3 regions of the Saccharopolyspora sp. NPDC045941 genome follow, and region 1 is predicted to be linked to each of the others. Evidence: riboswitches for the same ligand, from Rfam matches in the RefSeq annotation. Region 1 holds a riboswitch; each other region holds the start of a gene.
The links. Region 1 has a riboswitch for S-adenosylmethionine ahead of AC07FN_RS31935 (methionine ABC transporter ATP-binding protein). Riboswitches for the same ligand answer to the same signal wherever they lie in the genome.
Positions count from the first base shown of each region.

Region 2: another riboswitch for S-adenosylmethionine. It lies ahead of AC07FN_RS20185 (aminotransferase class V-fold PLP-dependent enzyme); the one in region 1 lies ahead of AC07FN_RS31935 (methionine ABC transporter ATP-binding protein).
Region 3: another riboswitch for S-adenosylmethionine. It lies ahead of thrC (threonine synthase); the one in region 1 lies ahead of AC07FN_RS31935 (methionine ABC transporter ATP-binding protein).

Region 1 is NZ_JBWKKU010000049.1:47,074-57,377, reverse strand. It holds gene AC07FN_RS31950 (4-(cytidine 5'-diphospho)-2-C-methyl-D-erythritol kinase) at 1-79, opposite strand, end outside; gene AC07FN_RS31945 (MetQ/NlpA family ABC transporter substrate-binding protein) at 424-1,233, opposite strand; gene AC07FN_RS31940 (ABC transporter permease subunit) at 1,312-1,995, opposite strand; gene AC07FN_RS31935 (methionine ABC transporter ATP-binding protein) at 1,992-3,008, opposite strand; SAM riboswitch class I at 3,253-3,340, opposite strand; gene rsmA (16S rRNA (adenine(1518)-N(6)/adenine(1519)-N(6))-dimethyltransferase RsmA) at 3,516-4,385, opposite strand; gene AC07FN_RS31925 (transglycosylase family protein) at 4,779-6,275, opposite strand; gene AC07FN_RS31920 (transglycosylase family protein) at 6,860-7,216, opposite strand; gene AC07FN_RS31915 (TatD family hydrolase) at 7,398-8,237, opposite strand; gene metG (methionine--tRNA ligase) at 8,358-10,151, opposite strand; gene AC07FN_RS31905 (esterase/lipase family protein) at 10,285-10,304, opposite strand, start outside.
Region 2 is NZ_JBWKKU010000023.1:60,691-70,994, reverse strand. It holds gene AC07FN_RS20205 (NAD(P)(+) transhydrogenase (Re/Si-specific) subunit beta) at 1-686, shown strand, start outside; gene AC07FN_RS20200 (hypothetical protein) at 973-1,272, opposite strand; gene AC07FN_RS20195 (RluA family pseudouridine synthase) at 1,319-2,203, opposite strand; gene lspA (signal peptidase II) at 2,245-2,892, opposite strand; gene AC07FN_RS20185 (aminotransferase class V-fold PLP-dependent enzyme) at 3,234-4,571, opposite strand; SAM riboswitch class IV at 4,612-4,727, opposite strand; gene ileS (isoleucine--tRNA ligase) at 4,875-8,024, opposite strand; gene AC07FN_RS20175 (hypothetical protein) at 8,380-8,802, opposite strand; gene wag31 (DivIVA-like cell division protein Wag31) at 8,892-9,725, opposite strand; gene AC07FN_RS20165 (YggT family protein) at 9,773-10,057, opposite strand; gene AC07FN_RS20160 (cell division protein SepF) at 10,077-10,304, opposite strand, start outside.
Region 3 is NZ_JBWKKU010000001.1:216,488-226,791, reverse strand. It holds gene lepA (translation elongation factor 4) at 29-1,879, opposite strand; gene AC07FN_RS01010 (class I SAM-dependent methyltransferase) at 2,009-2,593, shown strand; gene AC07FN_RS01005 (VOC family protein) at 2,616-3,005, opposite strand; gene AC07FN_RS01000 (EamA family transporter) at 3,055-3,918, opposite strand; gene AC07FN_RS00995 (TSUP family transporter) at 4,126-4,932, opposite strand; gene rpsT (30S ribosomal protein S20) at 5,141-5,401, shown strand; gene holA (DNA polymerase III subunit delta) at 5,473-6,459, opposite strand; SAM riboswitch class I at 6,556-6,688, shown strand; gene thrC (threonine synthase) at 6,701-7,969, shown strand; gene AC07FN_RS00975 (ComEC/Rec2 family competence protein) at 8,072-10,304, opposite strand, start outside.

The DNA.
Region 1 (10,304 bases):
CGTCCGGGCGCGGGTCACCGACCGACAGGTGCAGGTTCACCTTGGCCGGGACGCGAACGGTGATGGGTGTAGGAACCACGGAGAGCACTCTTAGAGCGTACGTGTAGAGGAAACCCCGCCGCCGACTTCCCTGCGTATTAGAACCTATCCAGACCCACCTTGCGGAGCGGTGCGGGTGGCGGAATCTCAGACGCCGTCTGGTCTCCGGGATCCCCGACACACGTATGCCCAAGACGACGCGGCGGGGACTGGCCTCGCCCAGTAGCCCAGAAGGGCGAGCACAGCCTGAGAACCCGCGGCGGTGCGAGTTGCGAGGGTGGGCCAAGCGGCTGCGCCGCTTCAAGAACAAAGCGGAAAATGCGGTGAAGGGCGCTTCCCGGCGATCAACGCGCCGGGAAGCGCCCTCCAGCGCGGATGCTGCGATCAGGCCGCCGGGATGACCGCGACGCCGCCGTACTTCTGGTTGATGAAGTCCTTGACCTGCTGGGACCGCAGCAGCTCGGCGAGCTTCTGGATCCGCGGGTCCTTCTCCAGCGCCGGGCTGGTCACCAGGCCGTTGGCGTAGGGGTTGTTCTCCGGGCTCTCCACGAGGACCGGGTTCTGCAGGTTCGCCTTGATCGCGTAGTTGCCGTTGACCACCGCGGCGGCGGCGTCATCCACCGAGCGCGGCAGCTGGTCCGGCGACAGGTCCTTGAACTTGATGTTCTTGGGGTTCTCGGCGATCGCCGACTCCAACCGGGTGCCCACCGCGGCGTCCGGCTTGAGCTTGATCAGGCCGCCCTGCTCCAGCAGCTTCAGGCCGCGGAACTGGTTCGCCGGGTCGTTGGACAGCGTGACCGTCGCGCCGTCCTGGACCTCCTGCAGCGACTTGACCTTGTTGGAGTACACCGCGAGCGGCTCCAGGTGCACGGCCTGGATCCAGACGAAGTCGCCGCCGCGCTGCTTGCGGTACTCGTCCAGGTAGGGCTGGTGCTGGAAGTAGTTCGCCTCCAGCTCGCCGTTCGCGACGGCCTCGTTCGGCCGGTTGTAGTCGTCGAACTTGACGATCTCGATGTCGAGTCCGGCCTGCTTCGCCAGGTTGTCCTTGACGTATTCCAGGATCTCGCCGTGCGGCGTCGGGCTGACCGCGACCCGCAGCGGGGCGTTCGGGTCCGAGGAGGCCTGGCCGCCGCCTCCGCACGCGGCCAGCACCACGCCGGCCGCGGCCACCAGGGCGGCAAAACGCAAACGCATCAGAGTTCGTCCTTTCTGGACAGTGGTTGGGAGGTCGTCCCAAGCAGGAAGAGTTTCGGGCGGGCGTCGCCCACGAGGTCAGCTCGTCGCGGTCCGGCGCCGGTCGACGAGCTTCGCGGTCCGGTCGGTGATCAGCTGCATCGCGAAGGCCAGCACGCCGAGCACGACCACCGATCCCCACAGGATCCGGTCGTCGTAGCCCTGGTAGCCGTCCTGGATCGCGGTCGTGCCCAGCCCGCCGCCGCCGATCGCGCCGGCCATCGCGGCATAGCCGACCAGCGCCACGGCGGTGACGCCGACCGCGCCGACCAGCGCGGCTCGCGCCTCGCCGAGCAGCACCGTCCACACGATCCGCAGCTTGCTCGATCCGGTCGTGATCGCAGCCTCGACCACGGTGAAGCTGACCTCGCGCAACGCGTTCTGCGTCAGCCGCGCGAAGAACGGGATGGCGCCGATGGTCAGCGGCACGATCACCGCGGTGCTGCCGATCGACGTGCCGATCAGCAGCCGGGTGAACGACGCCAGCACCACCAGCAGAACGACGAACGGCACCGAACGCACCACGTCGACGACCACGCCGAGCACCCGGTACAGCACGGGCTTCGGGTTCAGGCCGACCGGCGAGGTCAGGTGCAGCAGCACCCCGAGCGGCAGGCCTCCCAGCACCGCCAGCAGGGTCGACACCAACACCATGTAGAGCGTGTCGATCGTCGCTTCACCAAGAATTCCAAGGACCTCCGACCAGGGGGTCACATCACTCACGCAGCAGCTCCGTCAACGCACACCGGGGCGCGTCGCACATGCGCGTCCCGCTCGACCATCCACTTCAGGGCCGCCTCGGCTCGCTCGCCGGTCAGGCCCACCTTGAACTTCGCCACGGGCGTGTCACCCAGCCTGGTCAACCCGCCGCCCAGGATCGCGAGCTCGACCCCGAACCGGCCGGCGGCCTCCGGCAGCAACGCGCCGACCGCGGCGAAACCGACCAGCACGACCTCGGCGACGACGTCGTGCCTACCGCCGGGCCGCAGCGAATCGCCCTGGTCAGTGCCGGGCAGCAGCGTGTCGCCCACCCGGCTGCCGGGCTCGGCGACGAGGTCGATGACCTTGCCGTGCTCGACCACCCGGCCGTCCTCCAGCACCGCGACGTCGTCGGCGATCTTGCGCACCACGGCCATGTCGTGGGTGACCACCAGCACGGTGACGCCCAGTTCGGCGCGGGCGCGGTCCAGCACCGTGAGCACCGAGTCGGTGGTGCTCGGGTCGAGCGCCGAAGTCGGCTCGTCGGCCAGCAGCACCGACGGCTTGGCGGCCAGCGCACGCGCCACCGCGATCCGCTGGCGCTGCCCACCGGAGAGCTGGTCGGGGTAGACGGAGGCCTTGTCGGTCAGGCCCACGAGGTCCAGCAGCTCGCCGACGCGAGTGCGTCGCTGCGGGCCGCTGACACCGGCCGCTTCCAGCGGCAACGCGACGTTGCCCGCGGCGGTGCGCTGGCGCAGCAGCGAATCGCCTTGCGGCACAACGCCGATCTGGCGACGCGCCGCGCGAAGCGCCTTGCCGCCGAGGGAAACGAGGTCGGTGCCGTCGACGCGGATGGCGCCGCCGTCCGGCTTCTCCAGCAGCGCGATGCACCGGGCCAGGGTCGACTTGCCGGCCCCGCTCGGACCGACCACCCCGCACACCGCACCGGCCGAAACCTCCATCGACACGCCGTCGAGGGCGCGGACGGTTCCGTTGTTGTGCTGGAAGGACTTGGTCAGGTTCTCAACTGTGATCACGATCGGCTCCACATCAGCTCGCGACGGCCGCGCGCACGACAGGGCGGCAGGCCAAGGAACTCCGGAAAGGGAGGAAGAGCTGGGTCACATCTCGCGACGACAGGCGGTGGTGGTGCGACGCCCGTGGTCGATGACGCGACGCTGCGTCAGCAGCCTCCGGATGTGGTTCTGCCGGGATCGGACCAGCTGAGCTCGGGTCTGACCCGCAGGCGGGCTGGCTAACAGCGCGTTGGAATCCACAACAACTCCATCGGTCCTGGCGTTAGCACCTGCCCATCGGGTGGTTGCTGCGGCGTCGCGGAGCCAGGTCTCTCGGCCGCTCGGGATGGATTTCCCGAATAGTAGAACCCACTGGCGGATTCCAGCGCAAGTTGATAGTCGTCACTTTCCGAAATCGTCCGTCAAATCACACACCCGGACGAGCGGGAATTTTCCTGGCGCGCCAGGTGTTCTCGGTGACTCCGAGTAGTGGATCGACCTCGGTTGGCAAGCGCCCGGACGGGTGGTTCAGCGACCGCTCTCGGTAGCCGCGGCCTCCGCGATGCGCGCGAAGTCGGCGATCTCCAACTGCTCACCGCGAATCGACGGATCCACCCCGGCGGCCCGGAGGACTTCCTCCGCGCGCGCCGCGGACCCGGCCCAGCCGGACAGCGCGGCGCGCAACGTCTTGCGCCGCTGGGCGAACGCCGCGTCCACCACCCGGAAAACCTCCGCGCGCGGCGCGGTCGACGGCGGTTCGACGCGCTCGAACGACACCAGCCCGGAGTCCACATTGGGCACCGGCCAGAACACCTTGCGCGGCACCGGACCCGCGCGCCGCACGTCGGCGTACCACGCGGCCTTGGCGCTGGGCACGCCGTAGACCCGGCTGCCCGGCTTGGCGGCCATCCGGTCGGCGACCTCGGACTGCACCATGACCAGGCCGTGCCGCAGGCTCGGCAGTTCGGCCAGCAGGTGCAGCACCACCGGCACGGCGACGTTGTACGGCAGGTTCGCGACCAGCGCGGTCGGCGGCGCCGGGAAGTCCGCGGCGGTCACCCGCAGGGCGTCGGCCTCGATCACGGTGAGCCGGCCGGCCAGCGCCGGGGCGAACTCGGCGGCGGTGCGCGGCAGCCGCGCCGCGAGCACCGGATCGATCTCGACGGCCGTCACGGCACCGGCGGCGGGGAGCAGGGCGAGCGTCAGGGAGCCCAGGCCGGGGCCGACCTCCAGCACGACGTCGTCCGCCGTGACCGACGCCGAGGCCACGATGCGGCGCACCGTGTTCGGGTCGTGCACGAAGTTCTGGCCGAGCTTCTTCGTCGGGCGGATGTCGAGCTCCTCGGCCAACCGGCGCACGTCGGCCGGGCCGAGCAGAGTCGCCTGCTGGTCGTCCACACGGAAAAACTACCCGCGCCCCGAAGCCACCGTCCCCGCACCCCGACCAGCAGAACCACGAAAGGCACCTACCACCGGATCAGCCGGCGAGAGGCGCCCTTCATCTCGCGCAGCTCACATGATCGACGCCCGGGCGAAGCCGCTTCGATCATCCGCTCACCCGCGACGCTCAGTCCGCGTGATCGAAAGCCGCCGCAAGCGGCGTAGCCGCTTAGCCCACCTGTGCAACCGGCACCGCCGCGGGTTCTCAGGCGTCGTCTGACGAGGACAGCCCCGACGCGACGTATTGGACATACGTGCGTCGGGGATCCCGGAGTCCAGACGGCGACCGCAATTCCCGCAGGGGGGCCGCCACATGCACCGCCACGCAAAATGCGTCTGGAATACCGCTTGTCAGCCGAGGCCCAGCTTGGAGGAGCAGCCCGGCCAGGCTCCGTAGCCGCCGCCGCGGGCCGCGCGGACCTTCTCCGCGACCGCGATCTGCTGCTCGCGGCTGGCCTGGTGGGGGTACGGCGCGTACTGGTCGCCGCCGTAGGCGTCCCAGGTGGACTTGTTGAACTGCAGGCCGCCGTAGTAGCCGTTGCCGCTGTTGATCGCCCAGTTGCCGCCGGCCTCGCACTGCGCCAGCTTGTCCCAGACCCCGCTGTTCGGCGGCTGCTTCCCGCCAACGCGCACGACCTTGGGCTGCGCTTCCTTGGTGATCTTCTCGCCGACGGCTTCCCGGCCGGTCTCGTCGCCGTTGCGCGTGGTGACCCGGGTGAACACGATCTTCTCGCCGGGCACGCCGGGGAACTCGACCCGCTCCTCGCCCTTGAACATCGTGTTGTCGACGATCTCCTGCACCGGGGGCGCGACCGGCATCGTCACGTTGATGACCGTGCTGCCGGTGCGGTCGATGCGGATCTCGGCGCCGGTGACCAGCCGCTGGTCGCCGCCGGGCGTGATCGTGTCCTCGGGGCCGAGTTCGAGCTTCTGCTCCTTGACCAGCTCGTCGATGTTGACGGCGGTCGTGGTCAGCTGCCGCGGCTCGTTGCCACCGTCGATGACGGTGATGTTCTTGCTGGTCTTGACGACCAGGTCCAGGCCCTGCTCGGGCACGGCCATGGTGCGGTCGGCGGAAAGCCACGCCCCGTCGGCCTGCACGCCGAGCTGGCGCAGCGCCTGGTCCACCGTGACCGAGCGGACCCATTCCTCGCGCGGCTCGCCGTCGACGGTCAGCTTCAGCAGCCGACCGCGGTCGAGGGTGATGGTGTCGCCGTGGCTGACCTTGGCCTGCGGCGAGGGGCTCAGCGCGTCGTGCTGGCCGACGGCGATGCCCTCGTCCTCGAGCACGTCGGCGACGGTGCCCTCGTAGGTGCTGACGGTGCGCTCGTGCCCGTCGACCTCGACGGTCACCGACTTGTCCATCGCGGCGGCCGCGCCGCCGGTGCCGGTGAGGGTGAGCAGCACGCCGGCCACCGCGCCCTTGAGGAAGCGCCGCTTCCAGGTGGCGATCGCGTCGACGACCTCCTGCGGCGGGGTGTCGTCCTCCTCCGCCTCCGGCAACGCGTCCGGGATGACCAGCGGCGGCAGCACCGTGGTCTCGGCGTTGATCAGCCGGATGACCTCGTCGACGTCGATCTCGGCGGTCGCGAGCATGTCCGCGGCGTCCGGGCCGAGAACGTCGTAGATGTCCGCCGGGGTGATCTCGAGCGAGCCCGGCGGGAAGCTCGGGTGGTCCTCGGCCGGGTACCGCTGCGGCTCCGGGCGGTCCAGGAGTCCGACTGCGGTGTGCTGCTCGGCCTGGACCGGGGTGAACCAGTCCGTCGCAGGCTCGAAGGATTCGGCCCAGTAGCCGTCGTCCGACCGGTAGGCATGGCCGGGATAGCTGGGCTCGCCGCGTCCGTTCACAGGGTCGTTACCTCCCGAAGGCGGAAGTCGCGCTCGCGTGATGCGGAGCGGAGGTGGCGTCGGGCGAGACCCATGTCGTCGCTCAACTCCCTCGCTCCTCGCGTGCACACAACCTTCGTGCTTCGTGTCTGTATCCGACTCCCGCAGCCAAGCGCCGTCCTAGCCGACCGAGGCTCCGTTGCCCACGGCCCGCTTCCCCGACGTACACCGGCGAGACTTACGGGCGTTCCCCATGACTGGTTGTCATCGGTTACGAGGCCGAGACTTTAGCGTGATCAATGCAGCCAGCCAAGGACCCCGATCAGGCTTGTGATCTGCGTTACACTGATTTGCCGAGCAACCGAGCACGATCAGTAAGCGAGATCGCCCGCATTTGGTCCGTTCGGGGGTACCGTCGCCGTCCCGTTAACTGGGCGACCAGGCTCTTGGGTGACATATCACACGCCCCCGACACCTGCGGTTTCCATGACCGGCACGCGGTTTCCGGGCCGGGAACCGGACCCGGCCCGAGCACTCAACGCGCTCGGGCCGGGCCTCCCTCCCCTCACCCGAGGGATCTGTGCCCCCGCAGCGAGTTGATCACCTCATCGCGGCAGGCCCAGCTTCCGCGCGCACGCGGGCCAGGCGCCGAAGCCGCCGCGCGCCACGCGCAGCGCCTCCGCGATGACGATCTGCTGCTCCCGCGACGCCCGGTGCGGGTACTTGTGGAACCGGTTGCCACCGTGCGCGGCCCAGGTCCGGCGGTTGAACTGCAGGCCGCCGTAGTACCCGTTGCCCGTGTTGGCGGACCAGTTGCCGCCCGACTCGCACTTCGCGAGCCGGTCCCAGACGCCCGACCGCGCGGCCGGCGGCGCGCTCGGAGACGCCGCCGCCATCGGCGCCGCACCGCAGACCACGATGCTCGCCACTACCGTCGCCTTCGCGAACAAACCGAACTTCATCGCAATCCTGACTGCCGTGCCTCCGGGTAGGAGGTTCTCCGCCCAGCGGGGCGGAATTTCGGGGTGCTGGCCCCCATCCCGGCTTCCGATGTGGACGGTAGGGACGACGTAGCGGACTGCAAGCGGGCGCGATTCGGCGCGCAGTAGCAAAGAACTGCGAGTGAAAGGAATACGGGTGGGGTTACGCCTGATCGAGCCGGAACACTCGCTCGGCCGTGGCCGTGGTCGCCACCACGAGTTCTTCAAGCGTCATTCCACGGAGTTCGGCAAGATCCTGAAGGGTGTAATTGACGCAGTACGGCTCGTTCGGGCGTCCGCGGAACGGGTGCGGGGTCAGGAACGGGGCGTCCGTCTCCACCACGAACTGGTCCAGCGGCACCAGCTGCGCGGCCTCCCGGAGCGCCTTGGCGTTGGCATTGCGGAACGTCGCGGTCCCGGCGAAGGACAGCACGTAGCCGGCGTCCACGCAGGACCGGGCGAACTCGGCGTCCCCGGAGAAGCAGTGGAACACCACGGTTTCGGGGGCGCCCTCTTCGGCCAGGATCCGCAGGATGTCCTGGTGCGCCTCGCGGTCGTGGATCATCAGCGGCTTGCCGACGCGCTTGGCCAGGTCGATGTGCCAGCGGAAGGCCTCCTGCTGCGGCTCCGGCGGCGAGTAGTCCCAGTAGTAGTCGAGCCCGGTCTCGCCGACCGCGACCACCCGGGGGTGCGCGACGAGCCGCTCCAAAACCTGCCGGTCGGCGTCGTCGAAGTCCTTCGTCCGGGTGGGGTGCAGCGCCACCGCCGCGAACACCCGGTCGTCCCAAGTGGACGCCTCGACGGCCCACTCGGCGGAGGAGATGTCGTCGGCGACGGTCACCACCCGGCCGACCCCGGCTGCCTGCGCGCGGTCCACCATGGCGCGCACCTCGTCGAGCGTCTTCGCGCCGCAAGCGTCGAGATGGGTGTGCGCGTCGACCGCGGGCGCGGGCAGCGCCTCCGGCACCGGCGGCAGCTCACGCTTCCGGTCCCGCTTGCTCATCGCACCTCTCCAACGCAGGCAGCACTCGGTTGGGTCGACCGCAGTTTCAATTGAAACTGCGGTCCACCGAGGGTTGGGGCACCGACTGACTCCGTCATGGGTGCCCCAACCCTCGGGTGATCAGCTTTCGATCGGGGCCCATTCCGGGCCGGTCTCGCCGAGCTTCGGGTCCAGCTTGGCGAACAGCGGCGTCGGCTTCTGCAACGGCCGGCCGACCTCGATCTCGGTGGACCGCCACGCAGCCTGCTCGCCGGCGTAGTCGCCCATCAGCACCGGGTACTCGATGCTCGGGTCGTCCAGGTCGGTCACCTCGCGGATCTCCGGCTGGGCCGACCAGACACCGGTGCCGCCGAGCAGCTCGTGCACCTTCTGCGCCGAGTGCGGCAGGAACGGGGTGAGCAGCGTGTTGGCGTCGGAAACCACCTGCAGCGCCGTGTGCAGCACGGCGTCCCGCCGGTCCGGGTCCTCCTTGAGCTTCCACGGCTCCTGGTCGGACAGGTACTTGTTCGCCGCCGACACGACCCGCATGGCCTCCTGCGAGGCGGCCTTGAAGCGGGACCGCTGCAGGTGCCCGCCGACGGTGTCGAAGGCGTTGCGGGACAACGCCTTCAGCTCCTCGTCGGCGGCCTGGGGCGCGGTCGGCGCGGGCACCGCGCCGTTGTTCTTCGCGGCCATCGAGATGGACCGGTTGACCAGGTTGCCCCACTCGTTGGCCAGCTCGAAGTTGGTGCGCCGGACGAACTCGTCCCAGGTGAAGTCGGTGTCCTGGTTCTCCGGCCCCGCGACCGAGATGAAGTACCGCAGGGTGTCCGGGCCGAACTCGCGCAGGAAGTCCCGCACGTAGATCACCGTGCCGCGGGAGGTGGAGAACTTCGACCCGCTCATGGTGAGGAACTCGCTGGAGACGATCTCGTCCGGCAGGTTCAGCTCGCCGTACGGGCCGACCTCGCCGCCGCGGTCGCCCTGGCCGTTGTGGCCCATCAGCAGCGTCGGCCAGATCTGGGCGTGGAAGGTGATGTTGTCCTTGCCCATGAAGTAGTAGCCCTGGGCGGCCGGGTCGGTCCACCACTGCTTCCAGGCGTCCGCGTCACCGGTCCGGCGGGCCCACTCGACGCTGGCCGACAGGTAGCCGATCACCGCGTCGAACCAGACGTAGAACCGCTTCATCGGCTGGTCGCGCCAGCCGTCCAGCGGGATCGGCACGCCCCAGTCCAGGTCCCGGCTGATCGCCCGGGGCCGCATGTCGTCGACCAGGTTCTGGGCGAACTTGAGGACGTTGGGCCGCCAGCCGGTGCGCGTGGACAGCCACTTGCCCAGCGATTCGGTGAACGCGGGCAGGTCCAGGAACAGGTGCTCGGTCTCGACGAACTCCGGCTTCTCGCCGTTGATCCGGGACACCGGGTTGATCAGGTCGGCCGGGTCGAGCTGGTTGCCGCAGTTGTCGCACTGGTCGCCGCGCGCGCCGTCGTAGCCGCAGATGGGGCAGGTGCCCTCGATGTAGCGGTCGGGCAGCGTGCGACCGGTGGACGGGCTGATCGCGCCGGTGGTGGTCTTCGGCAGCACGTAGCCGTTGCGGTACAGCGCGAGGAAGATCTGCTGGACGACCTCGTAGTGGTTGCCCGTGGTGGTGCGGGTGAACAGGTCGTAGGACAGGCCGAGGCCCTGCAGGTCCTCGGCGATCACCCGGTTGTACTTGTCGGCGAGCTGGCGGGTGGTCAGCCCCTCGTTCTCGGCCTGCACCGAGATCGGCGTGCCGTGCTCATCGGTGCCGGACACCATGAGCACCCGGTTGCCGGCCATTCGCTGGTAGCGAGAGAAGACGTCCGAGGGCACACCGAAACCGGAGACGTGGCCGATGTGCCGTGGACCGTTCGCATAGGGCCAGGCCACAGCGGTCAACACAGAGGCACTCATGGTGCTTAGCCTACGGTTCGAGGGGTCGTGACCTCGAACCGGTTCTCGTTAATGAAGGTGTTCCGGGCTCGCCCCGCGCAGCTGTGCCGGTAGCGGTGCGAGTGACGAGGGTGGCGGCCGGCGACGACCGGGATCAGCACCGCACGGGCTGGG
Region 2 (10,304 bases), on a different contig from region 1:
GCAACACCGCGATGATCGTGGCGGGCATGCTGGTCGGCGCGTCCGGCTCGATCCTCACCGACCAGATGGCCAAGGCCATGAACCGGTCGATCCCGTCGATCGTGGCCGGCGGTTTCGGCGGCGGCGCGGCCGTGGCCCCGGCGGCCACCGACGGCACGGTCCGCTCGGTCAGCGCGGCCGACGTGGCGATCCAGCTGGCCTACGCCGGGCAGGTGATCGTGGTGCCCGGCTACGGCATGGCGGTCGCGCAGGCCCAGCACGCGGTGCAGGACATGGCGAAGTTGCTGGCGGACAAGGGGGTTGCCGTCGACTACGCGATCCACCCGGTGGCGGGCCGGATGCCCGGCCACATGAACGTGCTGCTCGCCGAGGCCGACGTGCCCTACGAGCAGCTCAAGGAGATGGACGAGATCAACGACGAGTTCGCCCGCGCGGACGTCGCGCTGGTGATCGGCGCCAACGACGTCACCAACCCGGCGGCCCGCACCGACCCGAACTCGCCGATCTACGGCATGCCGATCCTCAACGTCGACCAGGCGAAGGCGATCGTCGTCCTGAAGCGCTCGATGCGGGCGGGCTTCGCGGGCGTGGACAACCCGCTCTACACGGACCCGAAGACGACGATGCTCTTCGGCGACGCCAAGACCTCGGTGCGAGAAGTGGTCGAAGAGCTCAAGGCGCTGTAGAGCTTTTCTCCGAACTCCTTTTGCCTGGCGGTGCAGGTGGCGGAACCTCAGACGCCGCCTGGACTCCGGGATCCCCGACACACGTATGCCCAATACGACGCGTCGAGGCTGTCCTCGCCAGACGACGTCTGAGAACCCGCGGCGGTGCCGGTTGCGTAGGTGGGCTAAGCGGCTACGCCGCTTCAAGAACAAAAGCCCACGCGTCACCCAAGTCGAAACAGCCGCTGTAGGACGTGAGCCAACCCAGGGGCCGTGAGTCTCTTCCTGCCACGGCTGCCCGAAGGGCTCACGACTCCTTGCCGCGGCGGAAGATGTTCAGCGGGTTGTTGCGCTTGGGGCGTTCCGGCTTGGTGCGGCTGCGGTACTCCAGCGTCGGCCAGTCCCCCGCTTCGCCCCCCGCCTGGTTCGGTTCCGGCGCGCCGAGCACCGACGGCGCCGCCTTCCCCACGTCCTCCGCGCTGATCACGTCGCCGAGGCTGGTGAAACCGGCCGGCGGCGTGTCCGCGTCGGCTCCGGCGTCGAATACCGGCATGCCGCTGGGCGGCGTCGGTGCATCCGACCCATCGAACGACCTCGACTGTGCCATCAAGCCCCCTTGCTCGTTCACAGGCTTGTCCGCCACCGTACCCGGCTCAGCCGTCCTGACCGCGGAGCTCGTCCAGCGCGTGCTGCAGGTCGGCGGGGTAGTCGCTTTCGAACGTGACCCAGCCGCCGGACGGGTGCTCGAAGGAGAGGCTGCGCGCGTGCAGCCACTGCCTGGTAATAGCGAGTCGTCGGGCCAGCACGGGGTCCGCGCCGTAGGTCAGGTCGCCGACGCAGGGGTGCTTGATCGCCGCGAAGTGCACCCGGATCTGGTGCGTGCGCCCGGTTTCCAGCTTCACGTCCACCAGCGACGCCGCGCGGAACGCCTCCACCGTCTCGTAGTGGGTGACGCTGGGCTTGCCGCCGGTGACGACCGCGAACTTGTAGTCGTGGCGCGGGTGCCGGTCGATCGGCGCGTCGATGGTGCCGCGGCTCGGGTCCGGATGCCCCTGCACCACCGCGTGGTACCGCTTGTCCACGGTGCGTTCCTTGAACGCGCGCTTGAGCACCGAGTACGCGTGCTCGCTCTTGGCGACGACCATCACACCCGTGGTGCCCGCGTCCAGGCGGTGCACGACGCCCTGCCGCTCCGAGGCTCCGGAGGTCGCGATGCGCACGCCCGCGGCGGCGAGCCCGCCGACCACGGTCGGCCCCTCCCAGCCCGGGCTCGGGTGCACGGCGACGCCGATCGGCTTGTCGACCACGACGATGTCGTCGTCCTGGTGCAGGATCCTGAGCCCGTCCACCGGCACCGCGACGACCTGCAGCGGCTGCTGCGCCGGCGGCAGCGTCACCTCCAGCCAGGCCCCGGCGACCAGCCGGTCCGACTTGCCCGCCGGGTTGCCGTCGACCATCACGTCACCGGACTCGGCCAGCGAGGCGACGGCACTGCGGGACAGGCCGAGCAGCTTCGACAGGCCCGCGTCGACCCTCATGCCGTCCAGCCCGTCGGGAACCGGCAGCGTTCGAAGATCGCTCACGACTGCGCTGCCTTCTTCTGGCGGTGCACCGTGCCGTCGTAGTCGCGGCCCAGCAGCGACATCAGCACGACCAGGATGCCGCCGCAGACGATGCAGGAGTCGGCGATGTTGAACACCGGCCACACCGCGCCGCCCGGCGCGAACACCGACAGGAAGTCCACCACGTGCCCCTGCAGCGGTCCGGGGGCGCGGAAGATCCGGTCGACCAGGTTGCCGCAGGCGCCGCCGAGCACCAGGCCGAGCCCCACCGCCCAGCCCGGCGAGCGCAGCTTCGGCGCCAGCCAGATGATCACGCCGACGACCGCGATGGCGAGCAGCGCGAGCAGCCAGGTCATGCCGGTGGCCAGCGAGAACGCGGCACCGGGGTTGCGCAGCACGTCGAGGTAGAGCAGGCCGCCGAACAACTCGACCGGCTGCTTGCCCTCCAGGTTGGCGACCACGGCGACCTTGGTGAGGATGTCGATGGCCAGGGCCACCACGGCGACCCCGCCCAGCAACCCGAGCAGCTTCCCGGAGGCGCGCTTGGGCGGCTCCGCCGCCTCGGCCTGCGTCTCGGGTGCCTGTTCCGCGGGGGTCGGCTCGGTGCCCGCCTGCTCTGCTGAGGACTCCCTCGGGGAGGACTGCTCGGTGCTCACGCCAGCCATTGTCCCTGAACCCGCCCGCACGCGGTCCGGCAGGACCACTCCCCGCGATGCGCCCTTGAACACGTTGGGCTGTTTCCAGACTCGTTTTGCGTAGCAGTGCAGGTAGCGGAACCTCAGACGCCGCCTGGACTCCGGGATCCCCGACTTACGTATGTCCAATACGCGGCGCTGGGGCTGTCCTCGCCAGGCGACGTCTGAGAACCCGCGGCGGTGCAAGTTGCGGAGGTGGGCTAAGCGCCTTCGGCGCTTCAAAGACCAAGAACAAGACCCGTGAGTACATCGTGTTGCTATAGCAGCACGACGTACTCACAGGTCTTGACCAGGAGAAACGGAGCCTGGTGTCAGCCGAGGAAGTCCGGCAGCGGGCGGGGGTCGTTGACCGGTGCCCAGCGGCCGTCGACCTGCTCGTAGCGCCAGACCGGACCCACTGCCACCAGCCGCCGCAGCGCGTTCACCAGGCGGTCGATGTGCTCCGCCGTCGTGCCCAGCCCGACGCTGACGCGCACCGCGCGGTCGGCGTCCGAGCCCGCCCGCGAGAGCAGCCGCCGCGTGGCCACGTGCGCGCAGAACAAGCCGTCGCGGACGCCGATCCCGTGCTCCGCGGAAAGCGCCGCGGCCAGCAGGCCGGGGTCCTGACCGTCGATGGTGAAGCTCACCACGCCCACACGGTCGTGATCGGCGTCGAACAACCGCAGCTCGCGCAGCCCGGGCACGCCGCGCAGCCCGGCCCGCAGCCGGCGCAGCAGCGTCTCCTCGTGCTCGACGACGTCCGGCCAGTTGGCCGCGAGGGTCTCGCAGGCCTTGGCCAGCGCGTGCACGCCGACGGTGTTCGGCGAACCGGCCTCGTGCCGCTCCGGCCCGGTCGTCCAGCTGACCGACCGTTCCTGCACCAGCCGGGTCGCGCCGCCGCCCGCCAGGTACGGCTCGGCGGCGTTGAGCCAGTCCGCGCGGCCGATCAGCGCGCCCGCGCCGAACGGCGCGTAGAGCTTGTGCCCGGAGATCGCGACGTAGTCGACGTCGAGCTCGCCGATCCGCACCGGCCGGTGCGGCGCGAGCTGCGCGGCGTCCAGCACGGTGCGCGCCCCGCGCCGCCGCGCTGCCTTCGCCAGCTCGGCGACCGGCCACACCTCGCCGGTGACGTTGGAGGCGCCCGTGATCACCGCCAGCCGCGGCCCCTCCGGGCATTCGGCCAGCGCGGCGTCGAGCGCGGCGACCGCGTCCGCCGGGGTTTCCGGCGCGGGCAGGCGGCGCACCCGCGGACCCGACCAGGGCAGCAGCGCGGCGTGGTGCTCGGTGTCGAAGACGACGACGGAGGTGCCGCGCGGCAGCGCCCGCCCCAGCAGGTTGAGGGCGTCGGTGGTGTTGCGCGTGAAGATCACCGAGTCGGTTCGCCGGGCGCCGACGAAGGTCCGGAGCTTGTCCCGGGCACCCTCGTAGACCCGGGTGCACACCTGGGAGGCGAACCCGGCGCCGCGGTGCACGCTCGCGTACCAGGGCAGCAGCTCGTCCACCGCCGACTGCACCGGCTCCAGACAAGGCGCGCTCGCCCCGTGGTCGAGGTTCGCGTATCCGATGTGCTCGCCGGTGACCAGCGGGACCTGCAGCGAGCGGCCGACGACAGCGGGGATCCGGTAGTCCACATCGGACTGCTTCGGGATGTCGATGACGGCAGAAGACATGACGGCCTCCTCGGGGGCCTCATCGGACCCGCCCAGGAGGGGTCCGCGCTTGCCGGATCGCCCTGCACGACCGGCCAGGTCCTCACCCGGGGCACCCCACCGCGGTTGGAGGGTTGCCGGCCAGCAAGCCGGGGCTTGACGCTGGCACTCATGACCTTCGACTACGGACCTTAGAAAACCGCCGCGGCACCGGACAACAGCAATCCCGGATCGTGGGAGCGGCCTTGGTCACACCGACCCCGGAAGCGCGAAGGGCGCTTCCCGTCGGGAAATCCGGCGGGAAGCGCCCTCGACCTCGCGGGATCAGGCCTTGGCGACGCCGATCTTGATCTCGGTGCCGTCACCGACGGTGCCGGTGAAGCCGTCCGCCACGTCGCTGGACTCGACCGCGTTCGCCAGCGTTTCGGCGGCGATGAACTCGCGGTGCTCGGCGACGGCCGACAGGACCTCGGCCGGGGCCGAGATCGCCACCGCGATCCGGTCGGAGACCTGGAAGTCCGCCTCCTTGCGGGCCTGCTGGACGACGCGGACCACGTCGCGGGCCAGGCCCTCCGCCGCCAGCCCCGGGGTCACCTCGGTGTCCAGCACCACCAGGCCCTTGCCGCCGGGCAGCGCCGAGGCCGCGCCGGGGTCGGTGGAGACCAGCCGCTCGTCGAACTCGTTCTCCTGCAGTTCGATGCCCGCCGCGACCACGGTGCCGCCGGTGCGCTGCCACTCGCCCGACTTCACCGCCTTGATCACCTTCTGCACGTCGCGGCCCAGCCGCGGACCGGCGGCCCGCGCGTTCACCGCGATCTCGAAGTGACCGTGCGCGGCGACGTCGGTGCTCAGCTCCAGGTCCTTGACGTTGACCTCGTCGCGGATCAGGTCCGCGAAGGGCCGCAGCGCCTCCGCGTCCGGGGTGGCGACCACGAGCTTGGCCAGCGGCAACCGCACCCGGAGGTTGTTGGACTTGCGCAGCCTCGACACCGACGAGCACACCTGGCGCACCTCGTCCATCGCGGTCACCAGCGCGGCGTCCGCGGGCAGCTCGTCGACCAGCGGCCAGTCCGCCAGGTGCACCGAGCGGCCGCCGGTCAGCCCGCGCCAGACCGCCTCCGCGGTCAGCGGCAGCATCGGCGCGACCACCCGGCTGGTCACCTCCAGCACGGTGTGCAGCGTGTTGATCGCGTCCAGGTCACCTGCCCAGAAGCGGTCGCGGGACCGGCGCACGTACCAGTTGGTCAGCACCTCCAGGAAGTCCCGCACGTCCGAGCAGGCGCCCGCGAGGTCGAACGAGTCCATTGCGGACTGCACGTCGCCGACCAGCTCGTGCGTCTTGGCCAGGATGTACCGGTCCAGCACGTGCTCGCTGTCCACCTTGGACTCACCGGAGACGCCCTCGGCGTTGGCGTACAGCGCCAGGAAGTACCAGGAGTTCCACAGCGGCAGCACCGCCTGGCGCACCGCGTCCCGGATGCCGCGCTCGGTGACCACCAGGTCGCCGCCGCGCAGGATCGGGCTGGCCATCAGGAACCAGCGCATCGCGTCGGAGCCGTCGCGGTCGAAGACCTCGTTGACGTCCGGGTAGTTGCGCTTGGACTTCGACATCTTCAGGCCGTCGTCGCCCAGCACGATGCCGTGCGCCAGCACGTTGGTGAACGCCGGCCGGTCGAACAGCGCCGTCGCCAGCACGTGCAGCAGGTAGAACCAGCCGCGGGTCTGGCCGTTGTACTCGACGATGAAGTCGCCCGGGTAGTGGTGCTCGAACCACTCCGAGTTCTCGAACGGGTAGTGCACCTGGGCGAACGGCATCGAGCCGGATTCGAACCAGCAGTCCAGCACCTCCGGCACCCGGCGCATCGTCGACTTCCCGGTCGGGTCGTCCGGGTTCGGCCGGGTCAGGTCGTCGATCTCCGGGCGGTGCAGGTTCGCCGGCCGCACCCCGAAGTCGCGCTCCAGCTCGTCCAGCGAGCCGTAGACGTCGGTGCGCGGGTAGGCCGGGTCGTCGGAGACCCACACCGGGATCGGCGAACCCCAGTACCGGTTCCGGGAGATGTTCCAGTCGCGGGCGTTCTCCAGCCACTTGCCGAACTGGCCGTCCCGGATGTGCCCCGGCACCCAGTTGATCTGCCGGTTCAGCTCGACCATCCGGTCCTTGAACTGGCTGACCGCCACGAACCAGGACGACACCGGACGCTGGATGAGCGGGTTGTCGCAGCGCCAGCAGTGCGGGTACGGGTGGTCGTAGGTCTCGTGCCGCAGCAGGAGCCCGGCGTCCTTGAGATCGCGGATGATCTGCTTGTTGGCGTCGAAGATGTGCTGGCCCTCGTACGGCGGAGCCTCGGCGGTGAACTTGCCGTGGGCGTCGACCGGGACCGCCAGCTCGACATCCGCCGCATCGGTGACGGCCTTGTCGTCCTCACCGAACGGCGCGATGTGCACGATTCCGGTGCCGTCCTCGGTGGTGACGAACTCCCCGGGCAGCACCTGGTGGGCATTGCGGTTGCCGACGAAGAAGTCGAACGGCGGTGTGTAGCGGACACCGAGCAGGTCGGCCCCCTTGACCCGCTCCACCACGTGCTCGGCCACGTCCTCGCCGAGCTCCCGCGCGTACGCGCCGAGCCGCGCCTCGGCCAGCACGTAGCGCTCGGTGGCGTTGGGCGGCGCGACCAGCACGTAGTCCACGTCCGGGTGCACGGCCGCCGCGAAGTTCGACGGCATGGTCCACGGGGTCGTCGTCCAGACCAGGGCCAGCGCGCCGTCGAAGGCCTTGCCCGGCGCGTTGAGCCGCAGGCCCACGGTCACCGCCGGGTCCTGCCGCTGGCGGTAGACGTCGTCCATCTTGGTCTCGGTGTTGGACAGCGGCGTCTCGCACCGCCAGCAGTACCAGAGCACCCGGAAGCCCTCGTAGACCAGACCCTTGTCCCACAGGGTCTTGAAGGCCCACATGACGCTTTCCATGTAGTCCAGGTCGAGCGTCTTGTAGTCGTTGTCGAAGTCCACCCACCGGGCCTGCCGGGTGACGTAGTCCTCCCACTCGGCGGTGTAGCGCAGCACCGAGGCCCGGCACGCGTCGTTGAACGCGGCGACGCCCATCTGCTCGATCTCGGACTTCGACGTGATGCCGAGCTGCTTCTCCGCTTCCACCTCGGCGGGCAGCCCGTGGCAGTCCCAGCCGAACCGGCGCTCCACCCGGCGGCCGCGCATGGTCTGGTAGCGCGGCACCACGTCCTTGACGTAGCCGGTCAGCAGGTGCCCGTAGTGCGGCAGCCCGTTGGCGAACGGCGGCCCGTCGTAGAAGACGAACTCGTTGGCGCCGTTGGCGCCGGCCTCGCGGGCCTGCACCGAGGCCTGGAAGGTCTTGTCGTCGGCCCAGAAATCCAGCACCTGGCGCTCGATCTCGGGGAACACGGGCTGGGCTGCCACGCCGCGCTCACCGGCGTCGCCGAACTGAACCTTGGGATAAGCCATCGCGGTTGTGCTCCTCGCGGTGTGTCGTTTCCGCCGCACGGTCACCGAAACTCCGGTGCCCACGCGGGGACGACACCTCGCGCGCATGCCCGCACGAGATCCGCGGTACCACCCCGCTTGCCGCCGGACGACGCCGACGACCACTCGTTGCCAGCTGTGACGGGCTGGACCCGTCCGGTTCTACTGAGGCGCCCAGGCCGGGCACCCGTTCTTCCGGAGGCTCCCCGGTGATGGCCGGATCATTGCCTGGTCAGTCCAGGGTACCGGGCGCCCGCCAGCGGTTTTCACCGGTGCGCGGTTTCACTCGAAACCGTCCCCGGGGGCTCGGGAAGGACCGAGGTTTCAATTGAAACTGCTACGCGCGGCGGACCTCGGCGGCCAGCGTCGCGTTCGGCGCGCAGCGGCCGCACGGCGTGAAGCCGAGCTCCCTGGCCTCGCGCAGCGGCAGCGCGATCGTCTTCCGATCACCGATCCACTCGCAGGTGCGCACGTGGTAGCGCGGCCGTTCATCGAGCACCAGCACCTCGGCGCCCGGATCCGCCGCTTCCGCGGCGTTGCTGCGCTCCTCGCCCGGCTCCTTGCCGTCTACCGGCTCGGGCTCCGCCGCCGGCCGCTCGCGCGGCCCGGCCCGGCGCCGCCGCCGATCGGCGACCAGCAGCGCCACGCCGACGACGCTGATCAGCACCGACAGCCACGCCAGATCCGGTTCGCCCGCGGCGACCGCCCCGGCCAGAACACCGCCGGCCACCAGGACCAGCAGCAGCACGACCAACAGCACGCGACCTCACGCCCCTCGCCGAACGCCCCCGATGCACGTCAGCGGCGACGGGCGGTTCAGCCCGTCGCCGCCGATGCGGACGAACTCGCTCAGCCTGCTTCGGCTGCGCGCGCCCCGAAGCTGTAGCTGGCCTGCTGACCGGACGACCGGCTGCCGCTGCTGTCGGCGGGCGCGGCCGAGCCCCGGTCCTGCAGTTCGCGCAGCTGCGACTCCAGGTAGGTCTGCAGTCGAGTGCGGTACTCGCGCTCGAACGTGCGCAGGGTCTCGATCTTCTTCTCGAGGGCGTTCTTCTCCGACGTGATGTTGCCCATCACCTCGGCGTGCTTGCGCTGCGCGTCGCGCTCCAGGCTCGCCGCCTTGTCGCGGGCTTGCCGCTCCAGCGTCTCGGCCCGCGTGCGGGCGTCGTTGAGCATCGTCTCGGCACGGGTCCGGGACTCGTTGACCATGCTGTCGGACTTCGAGCGCGCTTCGGACAGCAGCTGCTCGGACTTCGTCCGCGCCTCGGACAACATGCCGTCGGCCTCGGCCTTGGCCTCACCGGTCAGCCGGTCGGCCATCTCCTGTGCGAGGCCCAGCACCTTGGCGGCCTGCACGTGGTGGTCACCTCCCGGGGACGTCTGCTCGGTGGCGGTCGGCGCCGGGACCGGGGTAAGCCGGCGCGGTTCCTCCGGTGGGGCGGCCGGGGTCGAGGGAACCGACGCGGCCTGGCTGCGCGCGTCGTCCAAGTCGACCTGCGCGGTCTGCAGCTGGGACTCCAGCTGCTCCACCTGGCTGCGCAGGTCGTTGTTCTCCTCCACCAGCCGGGCAAGCTCGGCTTCAACCAGGTCGAGGAATGCGTCTACCTCGTCCTCGTTGTAGCCCCGCTTACCGATCGGAGGTTTGCTGAACGCGACGTTATGCACGTCGGCGGGGGTCAAGCCCACAAGATCACCTCACGCACTCCTCGGCTGCGGGTAGCCCGGGTTCCCCGTCACCCGGGCTGCACCAGTCGCATCAGTATGAACACGACCAGCAGCAGCACCATAATCGATAGGTCCAGTCCGACGCCGCCGATCCGGACCGTCGGAATCACCCGACGCACCAACTTTACGGGTGGGTCGGTCACTGTGTAGATGCTCTCCAACGCGATTGCAACCCCTCCGACGGGCCGCCAATCGCGAGCGAACACTCGAACGAGTTCGATCACGATACGGGCCGTGAGCAGCAGCCAGAAGAAGAACAGAACGTAAAACAGGACGATCTGCACCGGGTTCACGCTTCAACTGTGCCACCACTCACCCGTAGTTGAAAAAGGCACCCTCGGCCAGCCGCCGCTTGTCCTCCGCCGCGACGTCCACGTTGGGCGGTGAGAGCAAGAACACGCGGTTCGTGACCTTCTCGATCGAGCCCCGCAGCGCGAACGCCAGACCTGCGGCGAAGTCGACCAGGCGCTTGGCGTCGGCCTCCTCCATCTCGGTCAGGTTCATGATCACCGGCGTGCCGTCGCGGTACTGCTCGCCGAT
Region 3 (10,304 bases), on a different contig from region 1:
CCGCTCCGCCCGCTGGCGGTGCCCTGAGCTACTTCTTGCCCTTGGCCTTGTCGTCCTTGGCCTCGTCGGTGGACAGCGCAGCCACGAAGGCTTCCTGCGGGACCTCGACGCGGCCGATGGTCTTCATCCGCTTCTTGCCTTCCTTCTGCTTCTCCAGCAGCTTGCGCTTCCGGCTGATGTCACCGCCGTAGCACTTGGCGAGCACGTCCTTGCGGATCGCGCGGATCGTCTCGCGGGCGATGATCCGCGACCCGATCGCCGCCTGGATCGGCACCTCGAACTGCTGCCGCGGGATCAGCTCGCGCAGCTTCGAGGCCATCTTCGTGCCGTAGGCGTAGGCGGCGTCGCGGTGCACGATCGCGCTGAACGCGTCCACCGGCTCGCCCTGCAGCAGGATGTCGACCTTCACCAGGTTCGACGCCTGCATGCCCGACTCCTCGTAGTCCATCGAGGCATAGCCGCGGGTCCGCGACTTCAGCTGGTCGAAGAAGTCGAACACGATCTCCGCGAGCGGCAGCGAGTAGCGCAGCTCGACCCGGCTCTCCGACAGGTAGTCCATCCCGGACAGCTGCCCGCGCCGGCTCTGGCACAGCTCCATGATCGTGCCCACGAACTCCGACGGCGCGATGATCGTGCACTTGGCGACCGGCTCCAGGACGTCCTTGATCTTGCCCTCGGGCCAGTCGGACGGGTTGGTCACCACCAGCTCCGACCCGTCCTCCATCTCCACGTGGTAGACCACGTTCGGCGCCGTGGAGATCAGGTTCAGGTTGAACTCGCGCTCCAGCCGGTCCCGGGTGATCTCCAGGTGGAGCAGACCGAGGAAACCGCAGCGGAAACCGAAGCCCAGCGCCCCGGAGGTCTCGGGCTCGTAGGTCAGAGCGGCGTCGTTGAGCTGCAGCTTGTCCAGCGCCTCGCGCAGCAGCGGGTAGTCCGTGCCGTCCACCGGGTAGAGCCCGGAGTACACCATCGGCTTCGGCTCGCGGTAGCCGCTGAGCGGCTCCTCCGCGCCCTTGCGCTCGGCGGTGATCGTGTCACCGACCTTGGACTGGCGGACGTCCTTCACCCCGGTGATCAGGTAGCCGACCTCGCCGACGCCGAGGCCCCCGGACGGCTTCGGCTCCGGCGAGATGATGCCGACTTCCAGCAGCTCGTGGGTCGCGCCGGTGGACATCATCCGGATCCGCTGCCGCGGGGTGATCCTGCCGTCGACCACCCGGATGTAGGTCACCACGCCGCGGTAGGTGTCGTAGACCGAGTCGAAGATCATCGCGCGCGGCGGCGCGTCGGAGACGCCCTGAGGCGCCGGGATCTGCCGCACCACCTCGTCGAGCACCGACCCGACGCCCTCACCGGTCTTCGCCGACACCCGCAGCACGTCCTCCGGCTCGCAGCCGATGATGTGCGCCAGCTCGGCGGCGTACTTGTCGGGCTCGGCGGCCGGCAGGTCGATCTTGTTGAGCACGGGGATGATCTGCAGGTCGTGCTCCATCGCGAGGTACAGGTTCGCCAGCGTCTGCGCCTCGATGCCCTGCGCGGCGTCGACCAACAGCACCGCGCCCTCGCAGGCCGCCAGCGACCGGCTGACCTCGTAGGTGAAGTCGACGTGACCGGGGGTGTCGATCATGTGCAGCACGTGGTCGACGCCGTCGGAGGTCCACGGCAGGCGCACGTTCTGCGCCTTGATCGTGATGCCGCGCTCCCGCTCGATGTCCATCCGGTCGAGGTACTGCGCCCGGTACGCGCGCTCCTCCAGCACACCGGTCAGCTGCAGCATGCGGTCGGCCAGCGTCGACTTGCCGTGGTCGATGTGCGCAATGATGCAGAAGTTCCGGATTCGCTCCGGGGGCGTGAACGTGGTGTCGGCGAAACTGCTCACTCAGTGTTCCTCGCGGATGTCGACTGGTGCGGGGTTCACCCCATCGTCCCATGACACACCTGGTACTCGGCGTCCAACTCCGGGTCATCCCCGATGCGAGCACCGGCTCCGGGCTGCTGAGCTGGTCCTATGGGTCATTTCGCCGGTTTCGCCCTGGATCGTGCGTTCGGTCACCCGCGCGGTCTGCTGGGTGCCGCGGGCGGCGCGCTGATGGCGCGCGGCAACGCGGCGGCCGAGCACCAGGTGGTGCGGTTGGCCAAGCTGACCGGCGCGGAAGATGTCCTGGTGATCGGGCCCGGGCCCGGCGTGGGACTGCGAGCGGCAGGCGAGCGTGCGGCGCGGGTGGTCGCGGTCGAGCCGTCGGCACCCATGCGGCAGGCGTCCTGCCGCCGGTGCGCGGAGCTGCCCAACGTCGCCGTCGAGGACGGCACCGCCGAAGCGACCGGGCAGCCGGACGCCGCGTTCGACGTGGCGCTGAGCGTGAACAACGTCCAGCTGTGGCCGGATCGCGCCGCAGCGCTCGCCGAGCTGCACCGCGTGCTCCGGCCCGGCGGCGTCCTGCTGCTGTCGACCCACGAGCGCTGGCTGCCCGGCGGCCGGGCCGGCCTCCACTCCGACGTCCAGGCGGCGGGCTTCGCCGACGTTCAGACCTGGGCCTGGCAACCGGACCACGGCACCACCCAGGCCCAAACCCGGGCCCTCCGGCCGGAATAGGGCCGCCGATGAGTGCCGGCGATCACTCCGGGGCAGGGTCGCGGACGTCGGTCCGGATCGGGTGATCGGCCGGGATTTCGACCAGCACGATGCGCATCCCGTCCGGATCGGCTACCCAGCCCTCGTCGAGGCCCCACGGCTGCCGCGCCGGCTCCGCCAGGACCGTCACGCCACGGCCCCGGAGCCGCTCGAACTCCGCCCGCACGTCCCGCACCTGCAACCAGAGCACCTGATCCGGGCTCGGCCCCGGTCCGCCCGCGCCGGAGATCTCCAGAAAACCCTGCCCCAGGAAGAAAACCGTGCCACCGGGGAACTCCCGCGAGACGGCCAGCCCGAGCACATCGCGGTAGAACCGCAACGACCGCTGCCAATCCCGCGGCCGGAGGATCAATCGGCTGTTCAAGACCTCCATGCCCCGTTTCTACCCGCGCGGACCGATGGCCGCCGAGCAACCGGGGCCATCAGGCGATGCCGAGGAGCACAACCCCGGCCAGGACCACCACGGCACCCGTCATCCGGCGCGTCGGCTGGGCTTCGCCCAGGAGCCGCCAGGCCAGCAGGCCCGCCAGGACGATGCTCAGCTCCCGGGCCGGGGCCACCAGGCTCACCGGGGCGAGCTGCATCGCGAACAGGACGAGGATGTACGCCAGCGGCGACAGCAACGCCACCGCCAGGATCTCGCGGCGGTGCTCCCGCCACGTGCGTGCGATCTGGGTCCGCCGGGTCGCCGCGTAAGGGCTGAGCATCACCGAGCGGGCGAAGTTGCTCGTCCAGTCGAACACCAGCGGAGACAGCGCCAGGCCCGTCACCGCGTGCGCGTCCCACACCGTGTAGATCGCGATCAGCGAGCCGGTCAGCAGGCCGAAACCGACGCCCGCCAGGCTCGCGCCGGAACGCGGTACACCGTCGGACAGGCCGATCACGAACACCCCGGCGACCACCAGCAGCCCGCCGAGCACCCCGAGCCAGCCCGGGCGCTCCCCCAGGACCACCACCGCGATGATCATCGCCAGCATCGGGCCAGTGCCGCGGGCCAGCGGGTACACCACCGACATGTCGCCGACCGCGTAGCCGCGCTGCAGCAGCAGGAAGTACGCCAGGTGCACGACCGCGCTGACCAGCACGCCCAGCAGCCAGTCGCCCAGCACGGGCATCCCGGTCCAGAACAGCGATCCCGCAGCCACCGGCAGGTACAGCACGGCGCTGCACGTCGCGGTCAGCCACACGAACCCGGTGCCGGCCGACCCGGCGCGCTTGGCGAAGAAGTTCCACCCCGCGTGCGCGAACGCGGCGGTGACGACGAGGAGAACGGCGGCCAGGCCCATGGGAACCCTCTCCGTGCCACGCGGGCGCGCGGCATCCGGGTTCCTCCAGGCTTTTGTCCCGTCAGATGTGCGACCGCACTCCTTCCGCGATCGCCGGTGCCGCTCGGACCGGTCCCCCGCGCTCCTAGTTGTGGTGACCTGCAGCGGAGCGGGAGCGGAACCCTAGGCACAACCAGGCGTTGATATTACTCCGTCCGATTCCCGCGTCTACACGCCCGCGGCGAGCTTCCAGCCGAGGCTGATGACGAGCCCGACGACCACCGTCAGGAAAACCCGCCGCACGAATCCGGATCCGCGCTTCGCGGCGACCATCGCGCCGAGGACGCTGCCCGCCATGTTGCTCGCGGCCATCACCAGCGCCAGGCCCCACAGCACCTTGCCCGCCGGGACGAAGAACGCGAGCGCGCCGATGTTCGTGGCGACGTTGACGACCTTCGCCGTCGCCGATGCCGTGACGAACGCGAAACCGACCAGGCCGACGAGCAGGAACACCAGGAACGAGCCGGTGCCGGGCCCCGCGATGCCGTCCCAGAAGCCGATCAGGGCGCCGCCGGCGAGCATCACGAGCAGCTGCGCGCGCCGCTCGAAGCGCGGCGCATCGGACGAACCCAGCTCGGGCTTGCGCCAGGTGTAGATGCCGACGACGGCCAACGCGACCAGCACGATGACGTTGAGGACCTGCGACGGAAGCGCATCGGCCAGGACGGCTCCGCCCAGCGACCCGAGCAGGGCGACGATCGCCATCGACAGCGCGGCCTGCCAGTCGATCGGCGTCCGCTTCGCGTACGTCCGGGCGGCGGCCGCTGTCCCGGCGATCGCCGCCACCTTGTTCGTGGCCAGCGAGTAGATCACCTCGCCGCCGGGCAGGAGCAGCAGCATCGCGGGCAGCTGGATCAGGCCGCCGCCGCCCACGATGGCGTCGACCGCCCCGGCCAGGAACGCGGCGCAGCAGAGGAACAACAGCCCGGCCAGGGAAAGTTCCGCGAATCCGGGCCAGTTCAACGCATCGAGCACGAAGAGTGACCCTATGGTCCGCAGGCGCGGGATCCGAGCCGATGTGACCGCCGTCGCCCGGTCCCGCCCGCCACCATCGGCGCAGGTGGCCGCTGTTAACATGGACGACCGTGCCGTGCGGCATTCCGCCGTGGAGGAAATCTGCCCTGGGGCAGCGCCGACAACAGCGCGGCACGATCGATGCAACAGACTGAGAAGAGGCGCCACAGTGGCCAACATCAAGTCCCAGATGAAGCGGATCAAGACCAACGAGCTGGCCCGGCAGCGGAACAAGGCCGTGAAGTCCGCGGTCAAGACCGCCATCCGCAAGTTCCGCGAGGCCGCTGACGCCGGCGAGAAGGACAAGGCCATCGAGCTGCAGCAGGCCGCCAGCCGCGCGCTGGACAAGGCCGCCAGCAAGGGCGTCATCCACAAGAACCAGGCCGCGAACAAGAAGTCCGCGCTGGCGCAGCGCGCCAACCAGCTCTGAGCTGAGGCCGAGCTTCCGGCCCCCTTCCCGCCACGGGGAGGGGGCCGTTTGCATTCACGGGAAAGCGCGGGTCACGAACGCTGGTTGCGGAGCTCCACGAGCCGGAGGACGGTCCGCTCCAGGGCGTAGGTGGCGTCAGCGGCCATGCCCTTGACCCCGGCGTTGACCTCCGCGACCGCCTGCAGCGCTTGCGCGAGGCTCGATGCGTTCCAGCCGCGGGACTGCGCCAGCGCCTTCTTCACCTTCCACGCGGGCATGCCGAGCTCGCCCGCCAGCCGGAACGGATCGTTCCGGCCGCCCGCTGCGGCGACCCGGCCGATGGTGCGCACCGAATCGGCGAGGGCATCGGCGATCAGCACGTGCGGAACGCCGAGCTGCACGGCCCACCGCAAGGCCTCCAGCGCCGCCGCCCGATCACCGGTCACCGCCTTCTCCGCGACCGCGAACCCGGTCACCTCCGCGCGCCCGCGGTGGTAGCGGCGCACCGCCGTCTCGTCGACCTTGCCGCCGGTGTCGGCGACCAGCTGCGTCGCCGCGGCCGACAGCTCGCGCAGGTCCGAACCGACCGATTCGATCAGCGCGGCCACGCCGGCCGCATCGGTCTTCCCGCCGGCCCGGCGCACCTCGTCGCGGACGAACGCCTCCCGCTCCGCGGGCTTGGTGATCTTGTTGCACTCGGTGACGCGCGCGCCGAGTTTGCGCAGCGCATTGGGCAGTTCCTTGGCGTGCTTCGACCGGCCGCCACCGGTGTGCACGACGACGAGCGTGACGCCGTCCGCCGGCTGCCGGGCGTACGTCAGCAGCGCTTCGGCGATCTCCTTGCCCGCGTCCTGCGCGGACTCCACGGCCAGCACCCGGCCCTCGGCGAACAACGACGGGCTGAGCAGCTCCGCCAACTCCGGAGGAGTGAGCTCACTCACCTTCACCCGGCGCAGCTCGGCCTCCGGGTCCACGGCGCGGGCCGCTCCGACGGCCGCCCACAGCGCGCGTTCCACCAGCAGTTCTTCGTCTCCGATAACCAGATGCAGCGGATCGGGGACCACGGCCGGTGCGCTCATGCACGCATCGTCGCACGCACCCGCGACTGTCCCGCCATCTGGATCGTGCTGGCCAGAACCCGGCGCGGTCCACTAGCGTTGCCGGCACAACCGAATAGCTCATCCAGAGGGGCAGAGGGAACGGCCCGATGAAGCCCCGGCAACCGTTCGTCAGCGAATCGTGATTTCACCCGCGAGGTCTCTGACGAAAGCGGTGCCAATTCCGACCCGTCCGCGGGACAGATGAGGAGAGGACCTCGCGATGACCGCTGCCGCCCATGCCCAGAATTCGGCGAAGAAGACCTACGACCTGGGCAATGCCGTCGAACTGGTGTCCAAGGAAGAGGGCCACCGGCAGCCGCTGGCCCCGGAATTCGTCTCCTTGGAAGATTTCTCCCCGCTCGAGGTCGCGTACGACTTCGGCCGGATCCGCCGCGAGGACATCGAGGCCGGCCCGCGTTCCATCTGGCGCTACAAGCAGCTGCTCCCGGTTCCCTCCAACGTCGAGGAGCACCCGAACACCGACCCGGGCTGTACCCGGCTGATCCGGGCCGACAACCTCGCGAAGGCGTTGGGCGTCAAGCGGATCTGGATCAAGGACGACACCGGCAACCCGACCCACTCCTTCAAGGACCGCGTCGTCGCGGTGGCGCTGGCCGCCGCCCGCGAATTCGGCTTCAAGGTGCTGGCCTGCCCCTCCACCGGCAACCTCGCCAACGCGGTGGCCGCAGCCGCGGCCCGCGCCGGCTGGGACTCGGTGGTGCTGGTGCCCAAGACCCTGGAGCGCGCCAAGATCCTGATGAGCGCGGTCTACGACGGTTCGCTGCTGGCCGTCGACGGCAACTACGACGACGTGAACCGGCTGGCCACCGAGCTCGCCGCCGAGCACGAGGACTGGGCGTTCGTCAACGTCAACGTCCGGCCCTACTACTCCGAAGGCTCGAAGACGCTCGCCTTCGAGGTCGCCGAGCAGCTCGGCTGGCGCATCCCCGAGCAGATCGTGGTGCCGATCGCCTCCGGCTCGCAGCTGACCAAGGTCTACAAGGGATTCAACGAGCTCGGCCAGGTCGGCCTGGTGGAGCCGAGCCCGGTGCGGATCTTCGGCGCGCAGGCCACCGGCTGCTCCCCGGTGTCGACGGCGTACAAGAACGGCCACGACGTGGTCCAGCCGGTGCGGCCGGACACCATCGCCCGGTCGCTGGCCATCGGCGCTCCCGCCGACGGCCCCTACGTGCTCGACATCGTGCGCAAGACCGGCGGCGCCATCGAGGACGTCACCGACGACGAGGTCCGCGACGGCATCCGGCTGCTGGCGCGCACCGAGGGCATCTTCGCCGAGACGGCCGGTGGGGTCACCGTGGCCACGGCGAAGAAGCTCATCGAGGCGGGCAAGATCGACCCGGATGCCGAGACCGTGCTGCTGATCACCGGTGATGGCCTGAAGACCCTGGACGCGGTGCAGGACCAGATCGGCCCGAAGGCCACCGTCGCGCCGACCACCGAAGCGGTCAACCAGGCGCTCGGCCTCTGAGCCGACCAGACGACCTGATTCGAGGGCGCGGCGTCACCGCACGGCGGTGGCGCCGCGCTTTCGTCCACAAGGGACGACAGCGGACGCTCGGGTCGCCTCGTCCTATGGCTCGCCTGCGCGCAGCGGGTCGCCCCGGGCTACGTAGCGGGGGCCCTGCGGGCCGGGCAGGATCGCGATATCTCCTTCCTGGTCGGTGCGCAGCACTTTCGTGCCCGCACGGGCGAGGTTGTCGACGATGAACGGGCTGGGGTGCCCGTAGGTGTTGCCGGCGCCGACGCTGATCACGGCCAGCCTCGGGCGCACTGCTTGCAGGAAACGCGGTGCGGTGTAACGGGATCCGTGGTGCGGGACCTTGAGCACATCGGCCCGGAGATCCGCACCGGAAGACACCAGCCGCCCCTGCCCGGGCAGTTCGACGTCGCCGGTGAGCAGGACCCGGCCGGCCGGGGTGGTCGCCAGCAGCACGATCGACGCGTCGTTGGCGTCGTCGGCCGACTGCGTGCGGGCCAGCACCGGGTCCGGGCCGAGCACGTCCAGGACGAGCCCCGGCCAGACCGCGCGCTGCCCGGACAACAGCGGCACGACCGGAACCCGGTGCGCGCGGGCATCCCTCTCGACGTCGTCCATCGCCCACGCCGGCTGCCGCAGCGGGCCGATCGCGACCGCGTCGACGGGGATCTTCCCCATCAGCGCGGCGAGCCCGCTCACGTGATCGGCGTGCAGGTGGGTGAGCACCGCCAGCGGGATCCGGCGAATCCCGAGCCGCCGCAGGCATTCCGCGGCCCGTTGCGGATCCGGCCCGGCGTCGACCACCACCGCCTCGTCCGGGCGACCGGTGGCCAGCACCAGCCCGTCGCCCTGGCCGACATCGCACGCGACCATGCTCCAGCCCGGCACCGGCCAGCCCGGCAGCACGGTGCGCACCGGCACCACGACCAGCACCACGAGCAGCAGCCCCACCGCGACCACCAGGCGAATCCGCTTGCCGCGCAAGGCGATCAGCCCGACCGCCGCGATCACCGCGAGCGCGATCCCGCCCACGGTGCCCGATGGCCAGTCGAACGCCGCGCCGGGAACCGCCGCCGCCCGCTCGGCGACCAGGATGATCCACTCCAGCTCCGGCGCCGCCAGCCGGCCGAACACGCCGGCCGACCAGGCCGATACCGGCGCCACCACGGTGGCCAGGACGCCGAACACCGTCGCCGGTGCGACGACGGGCCCGGCCAGCACGTTCGCCGGTACCGCCACCAGGCTGACCTCGCCGGAGAGCGCCGCGATCAACGGAGCCGTGACGACGTGCGCCGCCAGCGGCACGGCGATCGCTTCGGCCAACCCGACCGGCACTCCCCTCGCCCGCAGCGACGACGACCACACCGGCGCCAGCAGCACCAGCCCGGCGGTCGCCGCGACCGACAGCGCGAACCCCGCGCTGGTCGCCAGGTCGGGCAGGAGCAGCAGCAAGCCGATCACGCTCGCGGACAGCGCCGGCAACGCCGACCGCTGCCTGCCCAGCACCAATGCGAGCAACGTGATCGCGCCCATCACCGCCGCGCGCAACACGCTCGGTTCCGGTCCGGCCAGGATGACGAACCCGACGAGCGCCGCGCCCGCACCCACGGCCGACATGACCGGCCCCGCGCCGACCAGGTGCAGCAGCACCAGCACCGCGCCGCACACGATCGCGAGGTTGGCGCCCGAAACCGCCGTCAGGTGGGACAGCCCGGCGGTCTCGAAGTTCTGCTCCACCTCCGGCGGCAGCCGACCGGTGTCGCCGACCACCAACCCCGGCAGCAGCCCCGCGGCGGCCGGGCCGAGCACGTCGGCCGAGACCCGCCGCAGGCCGTCCCGCAAGTCCTCCGCGACGCGCTGCCAGCCCGGCGCGGCCGCGACGTCGGCCGGTGGGCCGAACACCTGGAAAGCCGCGACCGTGAGCTCACCGGCACGCGGCGGGGAGACCTTGCCGGTCGCCGTTACCTGTTGTCCGGCAATGAGGTTCCGCCACTGCTCGGTCGGGACAAGCAGCACCACCGCGCCGCCTGCCCGCACCCGACGCCCGGCCAACTCGCCTGCCTGCAACTCGGCGCGGACCAACGACCTGTCCGCCGCTCGCCGGGCTCCGAAGGACGCGCCGCGCAACGGGGTCGGCGCGCTCGTCAACGTGACTCGCAGCGTCGCCCGTTCGCCGTGTCCGGCGGCCAGCCGCACCGGATGGTGCTCAACGGCGTGGACGCGAACCGCGATCCCGGTGGCGGCAACGCCCGCCAGCAGCAGGACCACGAGGGCGCCCCTGGCGACCGGCCGGGCGCGTACCGCCTTCCACACCAGCGGCGCGGCC